3 regions of the Streptomyces sp. NPDC001292 genome follow, and region 1 is predicted to be linked to each of the others. Evidence: riboswitches for the same ligand, from Rfam matches in the RefSeq annotation. Region 1 holds a riboswitch; each other region holds the start of a gene.
What was found. Region 1 has a riboswitch for cyclic di-AMP ahead of ACFY4A_RS01985 (NlpC/P60 family protein). Riboswitches for the same ligand answer to the same signal wherever they lie in the genome.
Positions count from the first base shown of each region.

Region 2: another riboswitch for cyclic di-AMP. It lies ahead of ACFY4A_RS30080 (M23 family metallopeptidase); the one in region 1 lies ahead of ACFY4A_RS01985 (NlpC/P60 family protein).
Region 3: another riboswitch for cyclic di-AMP. It lies ahead of ACFY4A_RS20990 (C40 family peptidase); the one in region 1 lies ahead of ACFY4A_RS01985 (NlpC/P60 family protein).

Region 1 is NZ_JBIAXG010000001.1:454,272-461,422, reverse strand. Features, by position in the region: gene ACFY4A_RS01990 (bifunctional [glutamine synthetase] adenylyltransferase/[glutamine synthetase]-adenylyl-L-tyrosine phosphorylase) at 1-2,319, opposite strand, end outside; cyclic di-AMP (ydaO/yuaA leader) riboswitch at 2,916-3,099, shown strand; partial or broken gene ACFY4A_RS01985 (NlpC/P60 family protein) at 3,107-4,298, shown strand; gene glnA (type I glutamate--ammonia ligase) at 4,527-5,888, opposite strand; gene ACFY4A_RS01975 (globin domain-containing protein) at 6,219-7,151, shown strand, end outside.
Region 2 is NZ_JBIAXG010000035.1:15,302-22,452, reverse strand. Features, by position in the region: gene ACFY4A_RS30110 (DEAD/DEAH box helicase) at 1-1,265, shown strand, start outside; gene ACFY4A_RS30105 (hypothetical protein) at 1,501-1,947, shown strand; gene ACFY4A_RS30100 (hypothetical protein) at 1,926-2,207, shown strand; tRNA gene ACFY4A_RS30095 (tRNA-Lys) at 2,220-2,292, shown strand; gene ACFY4A_RS30090 (dihydrofolate reductase family protein) at 2,433-3,563, shown strand; tRNA gene ACFY4A_RS30085 (tRNA-Met) at 3,662-3,735, shown strand; cyclic di-AMP (ydaO/yuaA leader) riboswitch at 3,966-4,122, shown strand; gene ACFY4A_RS30080 (M23 family metallopeptidase) at 4,134-5,192, shown strand; gene ACFY4A_RS30075 (aldo/keto reductase) at 5,321-6,265, shown strand; gene ACFY4A_RS30070 (PrsW family intramembrane metalloprotease) at 6,285-7,151, opposite strand, start outside.
Region 3 is NZ_JBIAXG010000019.1:57,379-64,529, forward strand. Features, by position in the region: gene ACFY4A_RS20975 (ANTAR domain-containing protein) at 20-379, opposite strand; gene ACFY4A_RS20980 (ATP-dependent Clp protease proteolytic subunit) at 560-1,195, shown strand; gene ACFY4A_RS20985 (hypothetical protein) at 1,203-1,511, shown strand; cyclic di-AMP (ydaO/yuaA leader) riboswitch at 1,854-2,067, shown strand; gene ACFY4A_RS20990 (C40 family peptidase) at 2,071-2,544, shown strand; gene ACFY4A_RS20995 (ATP-binding protein) at 2,597-3,052, opposite strand; gene ACFY4A_RS21000 (helix-turn-helix domain-containing protein) at 3,280-4,140, shown strand; gene ACFY4A_RS21005 (DUF397 domain-containing protein) at 4,175-4,405, shown strand; gene ACFY4A_RS21010 (8-amino-7-oxononanoate synthase) at 4,459-5,586, opposite strand; gene bioB (biotin synthase BioB) at 5,735-6,988, shown strand; gene ACFY4A_RS21020 (adenosylmethionine--8-amino-7-oxononanoate transaminase) at 6,981-7,151, shown strand, end outside.

The sequences.
Region 1 (7,151 bases):
CGGATCCGCGCTCGGGATCTGGAGCAGCCGCCGCATCTCGGCGACCACCCGGGCGGCGGCCTCGGCGGCCTCCTGCTCGTCGGCGCCGTCCCACGGCTCGTGCACGAACAGCACGTCCGCGTCCGAGCCGTAGCCCAGCTCGTGCCCTCCGAACCGCCCCATGCCGATGATCGCGAACCGGGTCGGCAGGGTGTCCCCCCATTCCCTGCGCACGACGGCCCGCAGGGTGCCGGCCAGCGTCGCCGCCGTCAGGTCGGACACGGCGCCGCCCACCTGGTCCACGAGCGCGCCCTGGTCGGCCTCGGCGGGCCGGGTCTCGGTGCCGTAGGAGCCGACGATGTCGGCGGCGGCGGTGCGGAACAGCTCCCGCCGCCGTACGCCGCGTGCCGCCGTGACGCCCTGCTCGGCGGACTCGGCGCGGCGGACGGCGGCGAGGACCTCCTGCTCCAGCTGGGCGCGCCCGCGCGGTTCGAGGCCGCCCGCGTCGCCGTTCCCCAGCAGTGCCACGGCCTCGGGTGCGCGCATCAGCAGGTCGGGGGCGAGCCGCCCGGCCGACAGCACCCGGGCGAGGTTCTCGGCGGCGGCCCCCTCGTCCCGCAGCAGTCGCAGATACCAGGGGGTCTTGCCGAGCGCGTCCGACACCTTGCGGAAGTTCAGCAGCCCGGCGTCCGGATCGGCGGAGTCCGCGAACCATCCCAGCAGCACGGGCAGGAGGGTCCGCTGGATGGCCGCCTTCCTGGTGACGCCGGAGGCCAGCGCCTCCAGATGCCGCAGCGCCGCGGCCGGGTCGGCGTACCCGAGTGCGACCAGCCGCTCCCGCGCGGCCTCCGGACTCAACCGTGCCTCGCCGGGCGCGAGTTGCGCGACGGCGTCGAGCAACGGCCGGTAGAACAGCTTCTCGTGCAGCCGGCGTACGACGCTGGTGTGCCGTTTCCACTCGCGGGTGAGCTCGGTGATCGGGTCGCTGCGCAGGCCGAGCGACCGTCCGAGCCGGCGCAGATCGGCCTCGTCCTCGGGGACGAGGTGGGTGCGCCGCAGCCGGAACAGCTGGATGCGGTGCTCAAGGGAGCGCAGGAACCGGTAGGCGTCGTCGAGCTGTACGGCGTCCACGCGGCCGACGTACCCGCCGGCGGCCAGCGCCTGCAACGCGTCCAGGGTGGAGCCGCTGCGCAGCGACGGGTCGGTCCGGCCGTGCACCAACTGAAGCAGCTGCACGGCGAATTCGACGTCCCTGAGGCCGCCCGGCCCTAGCTTCAGCTCGCGCTCGACCTCGGCCACGGGGATGGTCTCGACCACGCGGCGGCGCATCTTCTGCACGTCGGCGACGAAGTTCTCGCGCTCGGCGGCCTGCCAGACCAGCGGGTCGAGCGCGGCGATGTACTGCCCGCCCAGTTCCAGGTCGCCGGCCACCGGGCGGGCCTTGAGCAGCGCCTGGAACTCCCAGGTCTTGGCCCAGCGCTGGTAGTAGGCGACATGGCTGCTGAGGGTGCGCACCAGCGGTCCGTTGCGGCCCTCGGGCCGCAGGTTGGCGTCGACCGGCCAGATCGAGCCCTCCACGGTCGTCTCGGAGCAGATCCGCATCATGTGCGAGGCGAGCCGGGTCGCGGCGCGCAGGGCCTTGACCTCGTCGGCGCCGTCCGCGGCCTCACCGACGAAGATCACGTCGACGTCGGAGACGTAGTTGAGTTCGTGGCCGCCGCACTTGCCCATCGCGATCACCGCGAGCCGGCACAGCGCGTCGTCCTCGGGCGCGGCGGCCCGCGCGAGCCGGAGCGCGGCGCGCAGGGTGGCGGTGGCGAGGTCGGCGAGCTCGGCGGCCGTCTCGGCGACATCGGTGGTGCCGCACACGTCGCGGGCGGCGATGGACAGCAGGCAGCGCCGGTAGGCGACGCGCAGCGCGACCGGGTCGGCGGCCTCGGCGAGCCCGTGCTCGAACTCCTCCACCCCCGGGTGCAGGTCGCTCGGCTCGTAGGTGACCAGCGCCCGCCAGTCGCCGGCGTGCCGGGCGAGGTGGTCGCCGAGCGCGGCGGAGGCGCCGAGCACGCCGAGCAGCCGGTCGCGCAGCGGCTTGGCCGCTATCAGCGTGTCGAGCAGCTCACGGCGGGCCTTGGACTCCGGCTGCGCCTCCAGCAGCCGGACCAGCCCGCCCAGTGCGAGGTCCGGGTCGGCGGTGGCGCCCAGCGCCTCCAGCAGCACCGGATCGTCCCTGAGCGGCGCGAGGTCCGGACCGTCCAGCAGCCGCTCGGCGTCCGAGGCATGGATGAAGCCGTGCCGCAGCAGCCGCGTGAAGGTACTGCTCCTGCGCCCCGGCGCCGTCATCCCGGCCTCCCGTCGGATCCAGCCCGTCCTGGCCAGAGCCTATCCGGACTCCCGGGCCGGAGCCCTGACGGCGGCCCGCCTCCCGCGACCGCGCGTGGGCGCAGCGGCCCGGTCGGAGATCGTCCGGAAGGACCCGGAAGCAGGGATACTTGCCGCCCACCGGACAGTACGGTCCGGAAGTCCCGCAGGTCCCTGGTGAGGACGGCGTCCGTGTCGTACTCGGCGGCGAGGGCCGCGTTCACCGCATCCACGAGGTCAAGGCCGAGCGACGCGTACCGGGCCCGCACGGAGAGCGCGGCATCGAGGATCTCGGGCGTGGGCGGGGCCAGGACCGGGCCTCCGAGCGGTACGCGTGCCACTCGGCGCGCTTGTTGCGGAGGAAGACGCACAGGTCGGGAGCGCCCTCCCGGGGAGGGTGTCCGCGTGCTTCCGGGGCCCGGCACCGAAAACAGCGGAGTGCGGTCCTCCGTATACGCCTGGTGAAAGTCACGAAAATGTAGCGGACATATCACGCACCAACCTTCACAGCAGTCACAGGCGTTGGCTAGCGTGCCCGGCGGGCACCCCGTACCCCCACCGGCGAACGACGCCGGGACGGGTGGCCTGCGCCGAGTCCGGTGCGCTTCACGGCAGCCGGAGCCGGGGACCCAACTCATCCCCTGGGGTGAATCGGTCCCGTTCACGCGTCCCCCACGGCGCGAACGGGACGGTAGGGCAGCCCTTCCGAACCACTCGCCCGAACCCGACAGCTAACCCGGTAGGCGGTCCATGGAAGGAGTCGCCGACCTTGGCGTCGCACCGCAAAGCCCGGACCACGGCCACCCGGATCGCCGGACTTCGCACGTCCCCGGCCCTCGGTCTGACGACCGCGGCCCTCACCTCCGTGGCACTGCTGTCCCAGACGGCGAACGCCGCGCCCGCGCAGCCCCACGAGCCCAGTCTCGAAGAGGTGCAGAAGAGGGTCGATGACCTCTACCACCAGGCCGGAGTGGCCACCGAGAAGTACAACGCGGCGAAGGAGAGGACCGCCACGCAGCGCAAGCGCGTGAACGGCCTCCTCGACGACGTGGCGAAGCGCACCGCGAAGCTGAACGAGGCGCGGCGCGAGCTCGGCCTGTTCGCCGCCGCCCAGTACCGCACGGGCGGGGTCTCCGGCACCGCGACGCTGCTGCTCGCGAAGGACCCCCAGCAGTACTTCGACCAGGACCATCTGCTGAGCCAGCTCACCGAGCGGCAGAAGAAGGCCGTCGACGACTACCAGACCGCGCAGCTCGCGACGACGAAGAAGCGCGCCGAGGCGACGAAGATCCTGGAGTCGCTGACTACCTCGCAGAACGATCTGAGGACCAGCAAGCTCGACGTCCAGAGGAAGCTCAGCGAGGCGCGCCGTCTGCTGTCGACGCTGACCGCCGAGGAGAAGGCGCGGCTGGCGGCGATCGAGAAGAAGAAGCAGGAGGTCGCCCGGCAGAAGGCTGCGGAACTGGCCCGCCGGCAGGCGGCGGAGGAGGCGGCGCAGAAGCGCAAGCAGGAACAGGCGGCTCAGAGTTCCGGCGCGGAGGCGAGCAGCGGAGCCGGCACGAGCACGGAAGTCGGCACGAGCACGGGCGCCGGATCGAGCACCGGCTATGCCGCCAAGGCCGCCAAGGTCATCGACTTCGCGAGGGCCCAGATGGGCAAGCCGTATGTGTGGGGGGGCGTCCGGCCCCGATTCGTACGACTGCTCCGGGCTCACGCAGGCCGCCTGGAAGTCCGCCGGGATCTCGCTGCCGCGCACCACCTGGGACCAGGTGGAGGTCGGCACGACCGTCCCCGTCTCCGAGGCCGAGCCCGGCGACCTGGTCTTCTTCTACAACGACATCAGCCACGTCGGGATCTACATCGGCGACGGCATGATGATCCACGCGCCGCGCTCGGGCACGAACGTCCGCGAGGAGTCGATCTACTACATGCCGATCCACAGCGTCGTCCGCCCCGCGTAACGCGCGTGCCGGACACCCGGCACCGGCACCGGACATGAAAGGGCCGCACGGGAGTGCGGCCCTTTCATGGGACGGCGCCGCTCAGGCACCGCGAGGAAGACGTTGGTCGTCGCGACGACGGATATCGGTCATGGTGAGCAGCCCGACCAGGCCGAACTGGCTCTGCCGACGGTCGGCGATCGTCGGCCCCATCCGCTGAATCGGCGGGAAACCAGCTCTGACCTGCGCCTACAGCACCGGCAAGTGCTTCTTCAGTTCGAAGGCCGTGACCTCCGAGCGGTACTCGTGCCACTCGGCGCGCTTGTTGCGGAGGAAGAAGTCGAAGACGTGTTCGCCGAGGGTGTGGGCGACCAGGTCGCTGTTCTCCATCAGGGTCAGGGCCTCGCCGAGGTTCTGCGGGAGCGGTTCGATGCCCATCGCGCGGCGTTCGGCGTTGGAGAGGGCCCAGACGTCGTCCTCGGCGCCCGGCGGCAGCTCGTAGCCCTCCTCGATGCCCTTGAGGCCGGCGGCCAGGAGGACGGCGTAGGCCAGATAGGGGTTCGCGCCGGAGTCGAGGGAGCGGACCTCCACACGGGCGGAGCCGGTCTTGCCGGGCTTGTACATCGGGACGCGGACCAGGGCCGAGCGGTTGTTGTGGCCCCAGCAGATGTACGAGGGGGCCTCGCCGCCGGCGCCCGCGGTGCGCTCCGAGCCGCCCCAGATGCGCTTGTAGGAGTTCACCCACTGGTTGGTGACTGCGGAGATCTCGGCGGCGTGGCGGAGGAGGCCCGCGATGAAGGAGCGGCCGACCTTGGAGAGCTGGTACTCGGCGCCGGACTCGTAGAACGCGTTCCGGTCACCTTCGAAGAGCGACAGGTGCGAGTGCATGCCGGAGCCGGGGAACTCCGAGAAGGGCTTGGGCATGAAGGTGGCCTGGAGGCCCTGCTCGAGCGCGACCTGCTTCATGACCAGGCGGAACGTCATGATGTTGTCCGCGGTGGACAGGGCGTCGGCGTAGCGCAGGTCGATCTCCTGCTGGCCCGGGGCGCCCTCGTGGTGGGAGAACTCCACCGAGATGCCCATCGACTCCAGCATGGTGATCGCCTGACGGCGGAAGTCCATGCCGATGGCCTGCGGAGTGTGGTCGAAGTAGCCGGAGTTGTCCGCGGGCGTGGGGCGGGAGCCGTCCAGCGGACGGTTCTTGAGCAGGAAGAACTCGATCTCGGGGTGGGTGTAGAAGGTGAAGCCGAGGTCCGAGGTGCGGGCCAGGGCGCGCTTGAGGACGTAGCGGGGGTCGGCGAAGGACGGGGAGCCGTCCGGCATGAGGATGTCGCAGAACATACGGGCCGTACCGGGGGCCTCGGCACGCCAGGGCAGGATCTGGAAGGTGGACGGGTCGGGCTTGGCGATCATGTCGGACTCGTAGACCCGGGCGAAGCCCTCGATGGCGGAGCCGTCGAAGCCGATGCCCTCGTCGAAGGCCTGTTCCAGCTCGGCGGGCGCGACGGCCACGGACTTGAGGAAGCCGAGCACGTCCGTGAACCACAGGCGTACGAACCGGATGTCGCGCTCCTCCAACGTCCGGAGCACGAACTCCTGCTGCTTGTCCATCTTCCGCTTCCCCATCCTTGCTGGTCAGGCCACCTGTGTTCGCTGTCACGGGAGACCGTCGGGCACCTGAGCATCCCACCACGGCCGCGTTTCACCCGTGTTGCGGCGCCCGGTCGCCCGGCCGTCGTGCGGGGGCGATCGCCCCGAGTACGGGAGGTTTACCGCTCTGCCGCCCATCTTGCCCGCTCGCACCGTCATCCGTAATGGCCGAACCCTCACCCACGTGACCGAGACCACCCCCCTTAAATTTGCATCTCAAATGCAAGTTTCAATATCGTTTCGATCGGTCGAGCGATCGAGCCCATTCGATCGAGTCATCGAGGAGTCACCATGCTGTCCGAGCAGTCAGCGGCCACCGTCCGCGCCACCCTCCCCGCCGTCGGCGCGGCCATCGGCCAGATCACCGAGCGCTTCTACGCCAGACTGTTCGACGCCCACCCCGAGCTGCTGCGCGACCTGTTCAACCGCGGCAACCAGGCCGCCGGCACGCAGAAGCAGGCTCTGGCCGGCTCCATCGCCGCCTTCGCCACGTACCTCGTGGACAACCCGGACCAGCGGCCCGACCTGATGCTCCAGCGCATCGCCCACAAGCACGCGTCCCTGGGGGTGGTTCCGGAGCAGTACCCGGTCGTCCACGAGCACCTGTTCGCGGCCATCGCCGAGGTGCTCGGCGAGGCGGTGACCCCGGAGGTCGCCACCGCCTGGACCGAGGTCTACTGGCTGATGGCCAACGCGCTCATCGCCATCGAGAAGCGTCTGTACGAGCAGAGCGAGCAGCGCGGCTGGCGCGAGTGGGAGGTCGTCGAGCGGATCGAGGAGACCGCGGACGTGGCCACCTTCAAGCTGCGCCCCGTCGACGACGCCCCGGTGCCCGGGTACCGCGCCGGCCAGTACGTCTCGGTCGGCGTCGAGCTCCCGGACGGGGCCCGCCAGATACGCCAGTACAGCCTGACCGCGGCCCCCGGTTCGCCGGTGCGGCAGTTCGCCGTCAAGCGGGTGGCCGGCGACGCCACGACGCCCGACGGGGAGGTCTCGAACCACCTGCACGCCCACGTGCGCGAGGGCGACGTCCTCCAGCTGTCCGCCCCGTACGGCGACCTCGTCCTGGAGGAGACCGAGGCGCCGCTGGTGCTCGCCTCCGCGGGCATCGGCGTCACCCCGATGATCGCCATGCTGGAGCAGCTCGCCCTCACCGGTCACAGCGCTCCGGTGACCGTGGTCCACGCCGACCGCTCCCCCACCGCGCACGCGCTCCGCTCCGAG
Region 2 (7,151 bases), on a different contig from region 1:
AGGGCGCCCGCACCCGAACCCTGGCCGACTTCAAGGACGGGTACGTCAACGTCCTGGTCGCCACCGACGTCGCCGCCCGCGGCATCCACGTCGACGGCATCGACCTGGTGCTGAACGTCGACCCGGCCGGCGACCACAAGGACTACCTGCACCGGGCCGGCCGTACGGCCCGCGCGGGACGCACGGGCACGGTGGTCTCGCTGTCCCTGCCGCACCAGCGGCGTCAGATCTTCCGCCTCATGGAGGACGCGGGCGTGGACGCCTCGCGCCACATCATCCAGGGCGGCGCGGCCTTCGACCCGGAGGTCGCCGAGATCACCGGCGCCCGGTCGATGACCGAGGTGCAGGCCGAGTCCGCGGGCACCGCCGCCCAGCTGGCCGAGCGCGAGGTCACCCACCTCACCAAGCAGCTGGAGCGCGCGCAGCGGCGTGCGGCCGAGCTGCGCGAGGAGGCCGACCGGCTGATCGCCCGGCTCGCCCGCGAGCGCGGCGAGACCGTGTCGTCCGAGGGCTCGGCCGCGGTGGCCGAGGAGCAGGCGGTGGCCGAGGTGTCGTTGCCGGAGCAGCCGGCGGCCCGGGACGTCGACCGCATCGACCAGGAGGAGCGCGAGGAGCGTGCGGCGGCCCCGTCGTCGTACGACCGGCGTGAGCGGCGCGAGGACCGTGGCGGTTTCCACCGCGACCGGGACCGTGCGCCCCGTTCCTTCGACCGTCGTGACGAGCGTGGCTCCTTCGACCGCCGCGACGACCGCGGCGGCTTCAACCGGGACCGTGACCGGGACCGCGGCGACCGTGGCGGCTTCCGCCGTGACGACCGGGGCGACCGCGGTGGCCGTGCCTTCGACCGCGACCGGGACCGTGACCGCGGCTTCGAGCGCCGTGACCAGGACCGCGGCTTCCGCCGTGACGACCGCGGTGACCGGGGCGACCGTGGCGGCCGTTCCTTCGAGCGGCGTGACGACCGTGGCGGTTTCCACCGCGACCGGGACCGCGCGCCCCGTTCCTTCGACCGTCGTGACGACCGTGGTTCCTTCGACCGCCGCGACGACCGCGGCGGCTTCCGCCGGGACGACCGCCCGGCCCGGCGCGACGAGCGCGGCGGGCACCGCGGCAGCGACCGCCCGTTCAACCGTGACCGCCAGGGCGACCGCCCCGGCTTCCGCTCCGGCGGCCACGAGCGCCCCTACGGCCGCCGTGACGACCACCGCGGCGGCGGCTCCTTCGGCCGCCGGGACGACAAGCCGCGCTGGAAGCGAAACGGCTGACGCCGGGTGAACCCACCTCGCAAGGGCCCGTACGACTCCTGTCGTACGGGCCCTGCGGTTTTTCAACCACCCCTGTTGACCAGCAACAGCTACCACGGGGTGGGCGAACCGGCGGTGACCGGCGGCCGGTTCGTGGACAACCACCGCGCTGCACCTCACCAACGGCGAGGGCAGGTTCGACTGCAAGCGGTCGGCCTCCGGCCGGCCCAAGGGGACCTCCGCCACCCTCGGCGACATGGGGAACGACCGGTGCGCCGAGATGCCGATGCGGATGCCGAGCGGTGAGCCGCGCACGTACAAGGGCCACTGCGGCACGTCGTACCAGCCCGGCAGCAGCCACTCCTCCCTCGGCAAGGGCTGGAACGACTGCGACGTCCTCACCGCACCCGGCGACCTGACCGACGACGTCCGCACCGACCTGCTGGCGCGGAGGAAGTCGATTGGGGACATGTACCTCTTCGCGGCCAAGAGCAACGGGACGCTCGCGGCCGGAAGGAAGATCGCGACCGGCTGGAAGGGCTGCAAGAAGATCGTGGGCGCCGGTGATCTCGACGGCGACGGGATCGGCGACGTGCTGGCGCTGGACGGGAAGGGCACGCTGTACCGCTACGACGGCCGGGGCAGCGGGCCGCTGAAGAAGCGGGTCAAGGTCTTCACGAAGTGGGCGACCAGTACGACGTGATCGTCGGCGTCGGCGACATCACCGGCGACGGCAAGAACGACCTGGTCGAGCGGGACACCGCGGGCAACCCGTACCGCAACGACGGCAACGGCGAGGGGCTCCTTCAGTGGCCGCACGAAGATCTCCGGCGGCTGGAAGGGCTACAAGGGGATCTTCTGACCGCAACCTTCACCCGGTCACCGCCGATCAGGCCGAACTTCCGGCCGGGTACCCCGGATACCCGATCGGCGTCGGGCTCTCCTCCCGCTATGCTCGGGTAGGCAACATCGCCTGGGCCCTTAGCTCAATTGGCAGAGCAGTGGACTTTTAATCCATTGGTTGTGGGTTCGAGTCCCACAGGGCCTACGGCCGCAGGAGGAGGCGAGTCCCCTCCGACCTGCCCCGCAGCGCCCGGGTCGGCTTCGGCCGATCCGGGCGCTGCGGCGTCCTCCCCGGCGGGGTCGGTCACACTGGGGGCGAGTCCGTCGCCGAGAGAGAGGGCGTCGATGCCCCACCCGTACGTCCTGCTGTCCGCCGCCGTCTCGCTCGACGGCTACCTGGACGACACCGGTCCCGAGCGCCTGCTGCTCTCCAGCCCCGCCGACTTCGACCGGGTCGACGAGGTACGCGCGTCGGCCGACGCGATCCTGATCGGCGCCGGCACCCTGCGGGCCGACAACCCGCGGCTGCTGGTGAACTCGCCCGAGCGGCGGGCCGCCCGCCGCGCCGCCGGGAAGCCGGAGTACCCGCTGAAGGTCGCGGTCAGCGCCTCCGGTGAGCTGGACCCCCGGGCGCCCTTCTGGCACACCGGCGGCGAGAAGGTCCTCTACACGACCGACGAGGGCGCGCTGCGGCTGCGGCGTACGGGCCTGGCCGCCGACGTCGTGCCGCTGGGCGCCGAACTCGGCTGGCCCCGGCTGCTCGAGCACCTGCACGACGTGCGCGGGGTGCGTCGGCTCATGGTCGAGGGTGGCGGGACCGTCCACACACAGCTGCTCCAGCAGCAGCTCGCGGACGAGGTGCAGCTCGTGCTCGCCCCCCTGTTCGTGGGGGACTCCGACGCGCCCCGGCTGTTCGGTCCCGGGACCTACCAGGGCGGGCGGCTGCGGCTGGTGGAGACGCGGACCATCGAGGACGTCGTCCTGGTGCGCTACGAACCCACCGCTCCCGGCACCGCCGGCCGCGCCGCTCCCGCGGACCGGCACTGGCTCCGGCTCGCCTGCGAGCTGGCGGCGCAGTGCCCGCCGTCCCGGACCGCGTTCAGCGTGGGCGCCGTGGTGGTCGCCGCCGACGGGACCGAACTCGCCCGCGGGTACTCGCGGGAGGGAGGCGACCCGGTCGTGCACGCGGAGGAGGCGGCGCTGGCCAAGGTCGACCCGGCGGATCCGCGGCTGCCGGACGCCACGGTGTACAGCAGTCTGGAGCCGTGCGCCCGCCGCGCCTCCCGGCCGCGTCCGTGCGCCCGGCTGATTCTGGACGCCGGGGTGCGGCGGGTGGTGACGGCCTGGCGGGAACCGGACACGTTCGTCGAGGGCGCCGACGGGACCGGGGTGCTGGCGGCCGGGGGCGCGGACGTCGTCGTGGTGCCGGAGTTCGAGCAGCGGGCCAGGGAACCGAACCGGCATCTGCTCGGCTGAGCGGGGCCTCGACGCCGGCCGGGAACCGTGTGACGAACGGCGGACGGTGAGGTGGGCGCGAGCAGCCCTCCGGATGACATATACTGGTGTCACAACGACGCGGGGTGGAGCAGCTCGGTAGCTCGCTGGGCTCATAACCCAGAGGTCGCAGGTTCAAATCCTGTCCCCGCTACTGAAGGCTCAGGGCCGGAATCCGATCAGTGGATTCCGGCCCTGAGTGTTTGGCGGGCGCAAAGGCTCTCCCGGAAGTGGGGTCAACTCGCCCGGTTTTCGGTGGTCATGGACCGTAAGGTCGGGCCGGAAGGTTGAGCGATCAAGCCGAACGGCTTGGAATCCATGGCCCGCGTCTATTAACGTTCGGTAACGCAGCACGGTCGTCCCAGCCGTCACAAGAGGCGGCTCCGTGCCCGCACGCCGAATCCCGCAAGGGAACCGGGGAACCACCAACTTGGGGTGAATCGAGCGTAACCGCCGTGCGAGCACGGTTTGTTTACGCGCGTAGGAGACCTTCCCGCTCCGAACCCGTCAGCTAACCCGGTAGGCGAGACGGAAGGAAAGGAGTGCGCCTTCGTGGCGTCCAACCCGCCTGCCCCGGAAGCTCCGTTCGCGCCGAGCCGGCAACACGGAGAGACCTTCGGCTACGACAGCCGCCGCGCCGACGAGGGCCCCTGGGAGGAGTGGAACCCCACCGCGGAGTCCATCCGTCCCGTGCGCGGTCGGCACCGCGTCGCCAAGCAGCGCGGCGGCGGGCTCGCCCGCAGCTCCACCGTTCTCGGCGTCGGCGTCATCGCCGCCGTCGGCGCGGGCGGCATGGCCAGCGCCAACAGCGGCAAGCCGCCGGTGTCCATCTCGCTGCCCGATCTGCCCTCCGTGGGCTCCCTGTTCCAGGACTCCTCCGACGCGGCCCCCGAGGGCTCGTCGGCCGCGCTCAGCAGCGTCGGCGTGGCCGCCGCCGAGGCCGAGGGCGGCACCGCGGACGCCGGCGAGGTGCTGCGCAACCGGATCATGGCGCAGGCCGAGCAGCAGCAGGTCCAGATCGAGGCCAAGGCACAGGCGGACGCCGAGGCCGCCGCCGCCAAGAAGGCCGCCGAGGAAGCGGCGAAGGCGCGGGAGGCGGCCGAGGCCAAGGCCGCCGCCGAGAAGAAGAAGGCGGAGGAGGAGGCCAAGAGGAAGGCCGAGGAGGCCAAGCGGAAGGCCGAGGAGGCGCGGCTGGCCGAGCTGGCGAGGCAGTACGCGCTGCCCACCTCCTCGTACACGCTCACCTCCGCCTTCGGCCAGGCCGGCTCCATGTGGTCCTCCGGCTACCACACCGGCCTCGACTTCGCCGCCCCCACGGGCACCCTGCTCAAGGCGATCCACACCGGCACCATCACCGAGGCCGGCTGGGCCGGCTCCTACGGTTACCGCACGATCCTCACCCTCGACGACGGCACCGAGCTCTGGTACTGCCACCAGTCGTCGATCAGCGTCAGCGTCGGCCAGAAGGTCAGCACGGGCGACGTGATCGGCCGGGTGGGCGCCACCGGCAACGTCACCGGGCCGCATCTCCACCTGGAGGTCCACCCAGGAGGCCAGTCCACCGGGACCGACCCGACGGCGTGGCTGCGCGGCAAGGGCCTCACCCCCTGACGGGCACGCCTCGACCCTCACTACACGGACCGGTCTGACGAGCCAGTGAGGCCTGTTTGCGCAACCTTTGCGGCCGGATGCGGCCCGGCCCGGAATGGGCCGCTCCGGCGCGGTTGTTGATGTTGAACATGACTTCTCTGCGCAAACTGGGTTCGTCCGATCTCGAGGTCTTCCCGCTCGCCCTCGGCGGCAACGTCTTCGGCTGGACCGCCGACTGGGAGCAGTCCTTCGCCGTCCTCGACGCCTACACGGCCGCCGGAGGCAACTTCGTCGACACCGCCGACTCCTACTCCGCGTGGGTGGAGGGCAACCAGGGCGGCGAGTCCGAGACGATCATCGGCGAGTGGATCAAGGAGCGCGGCAACCGCTCCGACGTCGTCATCGCCACCAAGGTCAGCCAGCACCCCGACTACCAGGGTCTGAGCGCCGCCAACATCAAGGCCGCGGCCGACGCCTCCCTCAGGCGCCTGGGCACGGACCACATCGACCTGTACTACACGCACTTCGACCAGCCGGAAGTCCCCGTCGAGGAGATCATCGGCGCGCTCGACGAACTGGTCAGGGCGGGCAAGGTCCGGCACATCGCCGCCTCCAACATCTCCGCCGAGCGCCTTCGGGAGTCCCTGGACTTCTCCGAGCGCGAGGGTCTGGCCCGGTACGTGGCGCTCCAGCCGCACTACAACCTGGTCTCGCGCGACACCTACGAAGGCGAACTGCAGAACGTCGCCGAGCGGTCCGGCCTGGCCGCCGTCCCGTACTACGCGCTCGCCTCCGGCTTCCTGACCGGCAAGTACCGGCCCGGTACGACGGTGGACAGCGCGCGGGCGCAGGGCGCGGCCAAGCACCTCGAGACCGAGCGCGGCCAGAAGGTCCTCACGGCTCTGGACGAGGTCGCCCGGGCCCACGGCGCCGAGGTCGCCACGGTGGCCCTGGCCTGGCTCGCCGCGCAGCCGACGGTGGCCGCCCCGATCGCCTCGGCGCGGACGGTGGAACAGCTCCCGGCGCTGCTCGGGGTCGCGCAGCTGCGGCTGACGGAGGAGGAACTCGGGAAGCTGACGCGGGCGTCGGCGTAACTCCCGCCCCCCAGGGCCGCTACGGCTGTGTCCGGTACGGGTTGTACGAGGGATACGGCGCCGTCGGCCCGTACGACCCGTACCCCAGCGGCTGCGGGTGCACCCCGTACACGCAGTACACCCCGTACCCCGGCCAGGGGGGCGCGGCCATGGGCGTCGTCATCCTGGCCGCGTGGTCCAGCGCGGGCTGCGCCACCTCCCGCCTGCGCCACAGCTCGTGCAGCAGCTCCCGCTCCCGTACGGCGAAGTCGGCCCCGGCCCGCCCCCGGCGCCCGCGGTGCCGGAGGCACGCCAGTGAGGTCGCGTACGCCTCGTACTGGGCGACCGTCCGCGCCGCCTGCCTGCCGAGGTGGCGTCTGGCGTGATCGCGGGCCAGCCTGCGCGCCCGCATGGAGGCCAGGGCGAACGGTTCGGCCGGGGTGAGCCATCCGGCGGCGGTGTACGCGGGCAGTTCCTCGCGCACGGTCCTCAGCTCGCGCTGCCGGGTCCAGATGACCAGCCAGGTCAGCAGCCCGAACGCGGGCACCATGATGGCGGCGTACACCGCGAGGAAGCCGTACTCGCCGAAGGTCGCCGAGCCGTTCCAGAGGGCGTGCATGCCCATCGCGAGCAGCAACCCGGTCGGCGGCGGCAGCAGGCGCCGCGGGCGGCGGCCCCCGGACATCGCGGCGATGCCGAAGCCGATGCCGGTGAGCACGGTGAACATCGGGTGCGCGAACGGCGACATGATGACGCGGACGAAGAAGGTCGCCGCGGTGACGGAGGCGATGCCCCGGTCACCGGTGAGCTGGTCGGTGCCGAAGGCGTTGCCGAGGTAGAGGATGTTCTCGGTGAACGCGAAGCCGGTCGCGGTCACCCCGGCGATGACGACCCCGTCGACGATGCC
Region 3 (7,151 bases), on a different contig from region 1:
CGGGGCCTTCGCGCCGCTCTCAGGGCTGCGAGCGCCCGCCGGGGAAGCGCGCGGAGTACCGCCCCAGCGCCCGCCTCAGCTGTTCCAGCTCGATGTCGGGCAGAGCACCGCCCTGGGCGAACTTCAGCACGTGTTCGGCCACCGTGCGCAGCTTGGTGTTGGACCGCTGGGAGACCTCCCGCAGGACGTGCCAGGCGTCCTCGGGCGGGATCTGCCCGAAGGCGACCACGACGCCGATCGCCTGGTCGATGACGGCGTGCGAGGTCAGGGCCCGCTGGAGCTGATCGATCTCCTGGTGCAGCCGCTCGCGCTCCAGCACCAGCTCGGTGGCGGAGAGCGGCGGGAGAGGGTGTCGCTTGGACATCGCGAAGAACACCATGGCCAGTCCCCTGGGTCGTCGAGCGCCCGTACTTCCAGCTTCACCCAGGAGGACGCCGTGCACGACCGGAAACCGCTCCCGACGCGACGGGAAAGACCTCCGCGATTTACGTACGTCCTGTACATTTTCTACAGAGGCCGCTCCGACCGGAGCGGGGCCCGCCGCATGGAGGGGTGTGCCATGACGCGACCGTCCGCCCGCTACGTCCTGCCGGAGTTCACCGAGATCACCAGCGCCGGCCGGCGGCCCCTGGATCCCTACGCGAAACTGCTCGAGGAGCGGATCGTCCTCCTCGGCACACCGGTCGACGACATCGCGGCGAACGACGTGATCGCGCAGTTCGTCCACCTGGAGCACCAGGCACCCGACCGGGACGTCTCGCTGTACATCAACTCCCCGGGCGGCTCGTTCAGCGCCATGCTGGCCGTCCACGACACGATGCGGTACGTGAGCTGCGACGTGGAGACGGTCTGCCTGGGTCAGGCCGTCGCGTCCGCAGCGGTGCTGCTGGCCGCGGGCACGCCGGGCAGGCGGTACGCTCTGCCGGGCGCCCGCGTGGTCCTGCGGCAGCCGTCGCTGCCCGAGCCGGTCGAGGGCCAGGCGTCCGACCTGGCCATCCAGGCGGAGGAGCTGGCACGGGTGCGCGCCCGCCTGGAGGAGTTGCTCGTACGGAGCACCGGGCGGTCCGCGCGGCAGGTGCGGGCGGACCTGGAGCGGGAGCGGGTGCTGGACGCGCGGGAAGCCTTGAATTATGGGCTGGTTGACCGGATCATCCCGAATCGCGGGGCCACGCGCACCGCGCCGGACGCGGGGTGAGCCGCCGATGCCGCCACCCGAGCTGCCGCCCCTGCCGGCGCTGACCCGTGCCGAGGCGGAGCTGATCGACCGTTACCTGGAGGCGGCCGACCTGCTGGGCCGCGCCAACCCGGGCCGGCCCGGGGACACCTACCGGGCCCTGAGAGCCGCTCAGGCGCTCGTCGGCAAGGCGGTGGTGCTGCGGGACACGCTGGCGCTGATGCACCAGCGGGGCGAGACCGAGCTGCACGCGGCCACCCTGGCTCGCGCGCTGCGGGTGCTGGACGGAGAGCGGCGCACGGCCCGCGTCACCCTGCCCCCGGACTGCGGAAGTTGACGTCCTCCACAACCAGGGGCACGGCGGGCGCGGAAGGCCGTCCGTCCGGACACGCGGCGCGGAATGTCCCCGAATGACCGACCGCCTTTCGGTGTAGGTTCGGCTCCCTTTTCGGGACCACCGCAGTTGCGCAACACGCCTCCCCGGATGGCGGAACCAGGTGTTCCGGTGCTGGTCCGGGGGTCGTCACGGGAAGGGGCGCCCGTTCGCTCGTGAGGGGTGTCCACCCGAACGGGCGCGTGGTGAGTAACAACACAAACACTCGGATCCGTTGGGATTTTCGGACATCCGTAGGTGAAGATCCCTGTCTGACGACAAGCCCCCGCCACAACGGCGGGGCGGTCCGGGCGGACGCCGAGTCCTGCCGCCGCCCGGATGACCGGTCGACAGGAGTGGATCGGCAGGAATGGAGGACCCAAGCACGACGGGTCGCCGGAACGGTCACGCCATGGCCGGACCGAGCATCCCTTGGGGTGAAGCCGCGGCAACGCGGCCGGGCAACTTCGCCAGCCCGAATCCGACAGGTCATCCTTCACAGGCGGCTGACGAAGGGTTGCGCATGACCGCGCTCAATCGTGTCCCGTCGCTGATGGCCCGGGCCGGCACGGCCTCGGCCCTGACTCTCGCCGCCGTGGGCGGCTCGATCGTGGTCCCGGGTGTGGCCTCCGAGGCCGCGGCCGTGACGACCGCCAGCAAGGCGCTGCGGATCGCGGCGTCCAAGAAGGGGTCGCCCTACCAGTGGGGCGCCACGGGGCCGCGGAGATTCGACTGCTCCGGGCTCACGCTGTACTCGTTCAAGAAGGCGGGCAAGAAGCTGCCCCGCACGGCCGCGCAGCAGTACAACAGGAGCCGGCACATCTCCGCGCGCAGCCGCCGAGCCGGGGACCTGGTGTTCTTCCACTCGGGCTCATACGTGTACCACGTGGGCATCTACGCCGGCGGGGGCAGGATCTGGCACGCCCCGAAGACCGGGGACGTGGTGAAGCTGCAGAAGATCTGGACGAAGAGCGTCTGGTACGGCCGGGTCAGCTGACCCGGCCGTAGTGCGGGCGGTGGCGGCGCTTCCACGTCGTCACCGTCCGTTCCTACGGTTCCTGGCCCGCGGCCGTCACAGGGCGGGCGGGAGCCGTCCACGGAAGTTCGATGCAGACCGTCTTGCCGCCCTCCCGGGTCGGCCGCACGCTCAGTCTGCCGCCGCACTCGGCGGTGAGCCACCGGATGATCACCATCCCCCGGCCGTTGTCCTGCTGGACGGCGGCCGGCAGTCGTTTCGGGAACCGGGGGTGGCTGTCGGTGACCCCGATGCGCAGTCGCTCGTCACGCACCAGGACGAGGTCCACCGTGAAGGTGGGTGACTGCCCGAAAGTGTGCTGTACGGCGTTGGTGGCGAGTTCGGAGACGATGAGCCGGACCGTCTCCGCGGTGTCCGTGGCCGGCGGCAGGCCCCACTCCGCGAGAGTGCCCGCCACATAGGCGCGGGCCGCACAGACCGAGGCGGGATCGCTCGGCAGAGTGACGGATGCTTCCAGATGGTCTGCCATGGCGACGTCGTCCCTTTCCCACGGGACCGGAGTCCGACACTGAGCGGATGATTCGAGTACGGTCCCGCACTGGTGCTTCGCCGTCAGACTGCCATCAGCACTCCGGTCTCGGTGGCGATCCACCGAGATATGCATATATCTGTCGCTCGATGCGGTGAACTCTGCGACGGCAGACCGTATGTGAAGCGGGTCGCGTGGAGCGTTCAGAGGGAGCGAGGGAGTAGCCCATGCAGCACGGTCCCGCGGTGCGCCGCCGGAAACTGGGCGCCGAACTGCGCGCGCTGCGCACCGGCGCGGGCCTCACGAGCGGTGAGGCGGCCCACCTGGTCGGCTGGCACCAGTCGAAGGTCAGCCGGATCGAAACCGGCACCAGTGGGGTGAAACCGGCCGATGTGCACTCACTCCTGGACGCGTACGCGGTCGACGACTCCCAGCTGCGCGAGCTGCTCCTGGCGCTCGCGGGACTGGACGACGGCGACGGCCGGCACCACTGGTGGCACGCCTATCGCGGTGTACTGCCGCCGACCTACCGGGACTTCATCAGCCTGGAGTCGCAGGCGAGCGGGATGCGCACCCTGGAGACCTCGGTCGTCCCCGGACTGCTGCAGACGCCCGAGTACGCCCGCGCGGTCACCCGGGCCGCCGTGGACGGCCTCGACGAGGACCGGCTGGACGCGCTGGTGGAGGTGCGGCTGGCCCGCCAGGACGTGCTGCGCTCGCGACCGCCGCTGGAGCTGGACGCGGTGCTGGACGAGGCGGTGCTGCGCCGGGAGGTGGGCGGACCCGAGGTCATGAGGCGGCAGCTGGAGCGGCTGACGGAGGCGGCCCGACTGCCCCAAGTACGGCTCCAGGTGTTGCCGTTCGCCGCCGGCGCGCACGTCGGCGTCACCGGGCCTTTCGTTATCTTCTCATTTTCGAACGCTGCTGATCTGAACGTGGTGGTTCTCGACCACTTGACGAGTAGCCTCCACCTCGAGCGGAAAGAAGACCTAGAGGCCTACAGCGAGGCCTTCGACACCCTGCGGATCCACGCCCTCTCGCCCGAGGACTCGTTGGACTTCATCGCCGGGATACGCCAGGACCACTGACGGCGCGCAACCGCATACCGCGTAAGGAGGCACCATGTCCGCTCTGCCTCGGCACGTACCTTCCAGCACCGATCTGCACGGCGTGCGCTGGCTGCGCAGCAGCTACAGCACGGGAGCCAACAACTGCGTCGAGACGGCCCGGCCCGCCACGGGACCGTGGGCCGGGCTGCTCGCCGTGCGCGACTCCAAGGCCCCGGCCGGGCCCGCGCTGCTCTTCTCCCCCGCGAGCTGGGCAGACTTCACGGCCGCGACGCACCGCATCTGACGAACGATCCGGTCATATCCGCACCCGGTGACGCTCGGCCGTGTCACGCCGACTCATGGTCGTGTTCCACCGATCACCCGTACAGCGCGTTCGATCTGCGCCCCGGAGAGGTCCGCGCGGGCGGTCAGCCTCAGCCGTGAGATGCCGTCGGGCACGGAGGGAGGACGGAAACAGCCCACGGCCAGGCCTGCCGCCCGGCAGTCGGCCGCCCACCGCACGGCCTGCTCCGGGGACGGCGCGCGCACCGAGACCACCGCGGCGTCCGGACGTACCGCTTCCAGACCCGCGGCGGTCAGGCGTGCGTGGAGTTCGGCCGCCACCGCACGCGCGCGTGCCGCCCGCTCCGGCTCGCGGCTCAGCAGTCGCAGCGCCGCCAGGGCGGCGCCCGCGGCCGCGGGGGCGAGGCCGGTGTCGAAGATGAACGTCCGGGCCGCGTTCACCAGGTGGTCGATCACGCGCGCGGGCCCGAGGACGACTCCGCCCTGGCTGCCGAGCGACTTCGACAGCGTGGCCGTGACGACCACGTCGTCGGCGCCCGCCAGTCCGGCCGCGTGCGCGGCGCCGCGGCCGCCGGTGCCCAGGACGCCCAGCCCGTGGGCGTCGTCGACGACGAGGCCTGCGCCGCGCTCCCGGCAGACCGCGGCGAACTCCGCCAGCGGGGCCGCGTCGCCGTCGACCGAGAAGACCGTGTCCGACACGAGCACGGCCGGGCCCTCGTGCGTGCCGAGCGCCTTGCGCACCGCGTCCGGGTCGGCGTGCGCGACGACCTGTGTCGTGCCCCGGGCCAGCCGGCAGCCGTCGATGAGCGAGGCGTGGTTGCCCGCGTCGGAGACGACGAGTGAGCCGCGCGGCGCCAGCGCGGTGACCGCGGCCAGGTTCGCGGCATATCCGGAGGAGAAGACCAGCGCCGCCTCGAAACCGCAGAAACCGGCCAGTTCGCGCTCCAGTTCCACGTGCAGTTCGGTGGTGCCGGTGACCAGCCGGGAGCCGGTCGAGCCGCCGCCCCAAGTGCGCGCCGCGGCCGCGGCCCCCTCGGTCACCTCCGGATGGCGGGCCAGCCCAAGGTAGTCGTTGCCCGCGAGGTCGAGCAGCGGCGAGTCGGCGGGGCGGGGCCGCAGGGTCCGTACGAGTCCGGCCCGGCGGCGTGCGTCCGCCCGCTCCTCGATCCAGCCGAACGCCATGGGTCCTCCGGGGCATTTGTAGGCAGTGGACAGACCCTAGCGGCAGGACCAGCCGCCCATGATGTGGCAATACCCACATGTCGATGGGGCCGTCGTTGTGCGGAGTCTCCTTGGCCGCGGACCGGACCGTAGGACAGGATCAGCTCTCATGGACCTGCTGAGGACGCTGGTGGACAAGGGGCTCCGGCGCGAGTCGCCGACCCGCGAGGAAGCTCTGGCCGTGCTGGCCACCTCCGACGACGAACTGCTCGATGTGGTGGCCGCGGCCGGGAAGGTGCGCCGCCACTGGTTCGGCCGGCGGGTGAAACTCAACTATCTCGTCAACCTCAAGTCGGGCCTGTGCCCCGAGGACTGCTCCTACTGCTCCCAGCGGCTCGGCTCGAAGGCCGACATCCTCAAGTACACCTGGCTCAAGCCCGACGACGCCTCCAAGGCCGCCGCGGCGGGGCTCGCGGGCGGCGCGAAGCGGGTCTGTCTGGTGGCCAGCGGGCGCGGTCCGACCGACCGTGACGTGGACCGGGTCTCCGACACCATCAAGGCGATCAAGGAGCAGAACGAGGGCGTCGAGGTGTGCGCCTGCCTCGGTCTGCTCTCCGACGGCCAGGCCGAACGGCTGCGCGAGGCGGGGGCCGACGCCTACAACCACAACCTCAACACCTCCGAGGCGACGTACGGCGACATCACCACCACCCACACCTACGCCGACCGGGTGGACACGGTGAACAAGGCGCACGCGGCCGGTCTGTCCGCCTGCTCCGGGCTCATCGCCGGGATGGGCGAGAGCGACGAGGACCTGGTCGACGTGGTCTTCTCGCTGCGCGAGCTGGACCCGGACTCCGTTCCGGTGAACTTCCTGATCCCGTTCGAGGGCACACCGCTCGCCAAGGAGTGGAACCTGACCCCGCAGCGCTGCCTGCGGATCCTGGCGATGGTCCGGTTCGTCTGCCCGGACGTGGAGGTGCGGATCGCGGGCGGCCGCGAGGTGCACCTGCGCACCATGCAGCCCCTCGCGCTGCACCTGGCCAACTCGATCTTCCTCGGCGACTACCTGACCAGCGAGGGCCAGGCCGGCAAGGCCGACCTGGAGATGATCGCGGACGCCGGGTTCGAGGTGGAGGGCGCCGACCAGGTGACGCTGCCCGAGCACCGGGGGGCGGCCGGGGGCGAGTGCGGGTCGCACGACCGCACGGGGTGCGGGTCCCACGAAGAATCGGGCTGCGATGCGCACGAGGGGCCGGGGTGCGGGTCGCACCAGGGTGACGGGATCTGCGGTTCCGCCGCGGCACCGGCGGCTGGACCGGCATCGGCATCGGTACCGGCCGCGGTCGGCAACGAGCCGCGTACGGACCTGGTCGCCGTGCGCCGCCGGGGCGCCGGAACGGACCTCGCGCCCAATGCCTGAACCGCACACCACGCCCGGCCGGAGCGTGCCGGAACTGCTGGAGCTCGACCGGCGGCACGTGTGGCACCCGTACGGACCCATGCCCGGCCGCCACGAACCGCTCGTCGTGGAGTCGGCGAGCGGGGTGCGGCTGAGGCTCGCGGACGGCTCGGGCGAACTGGTC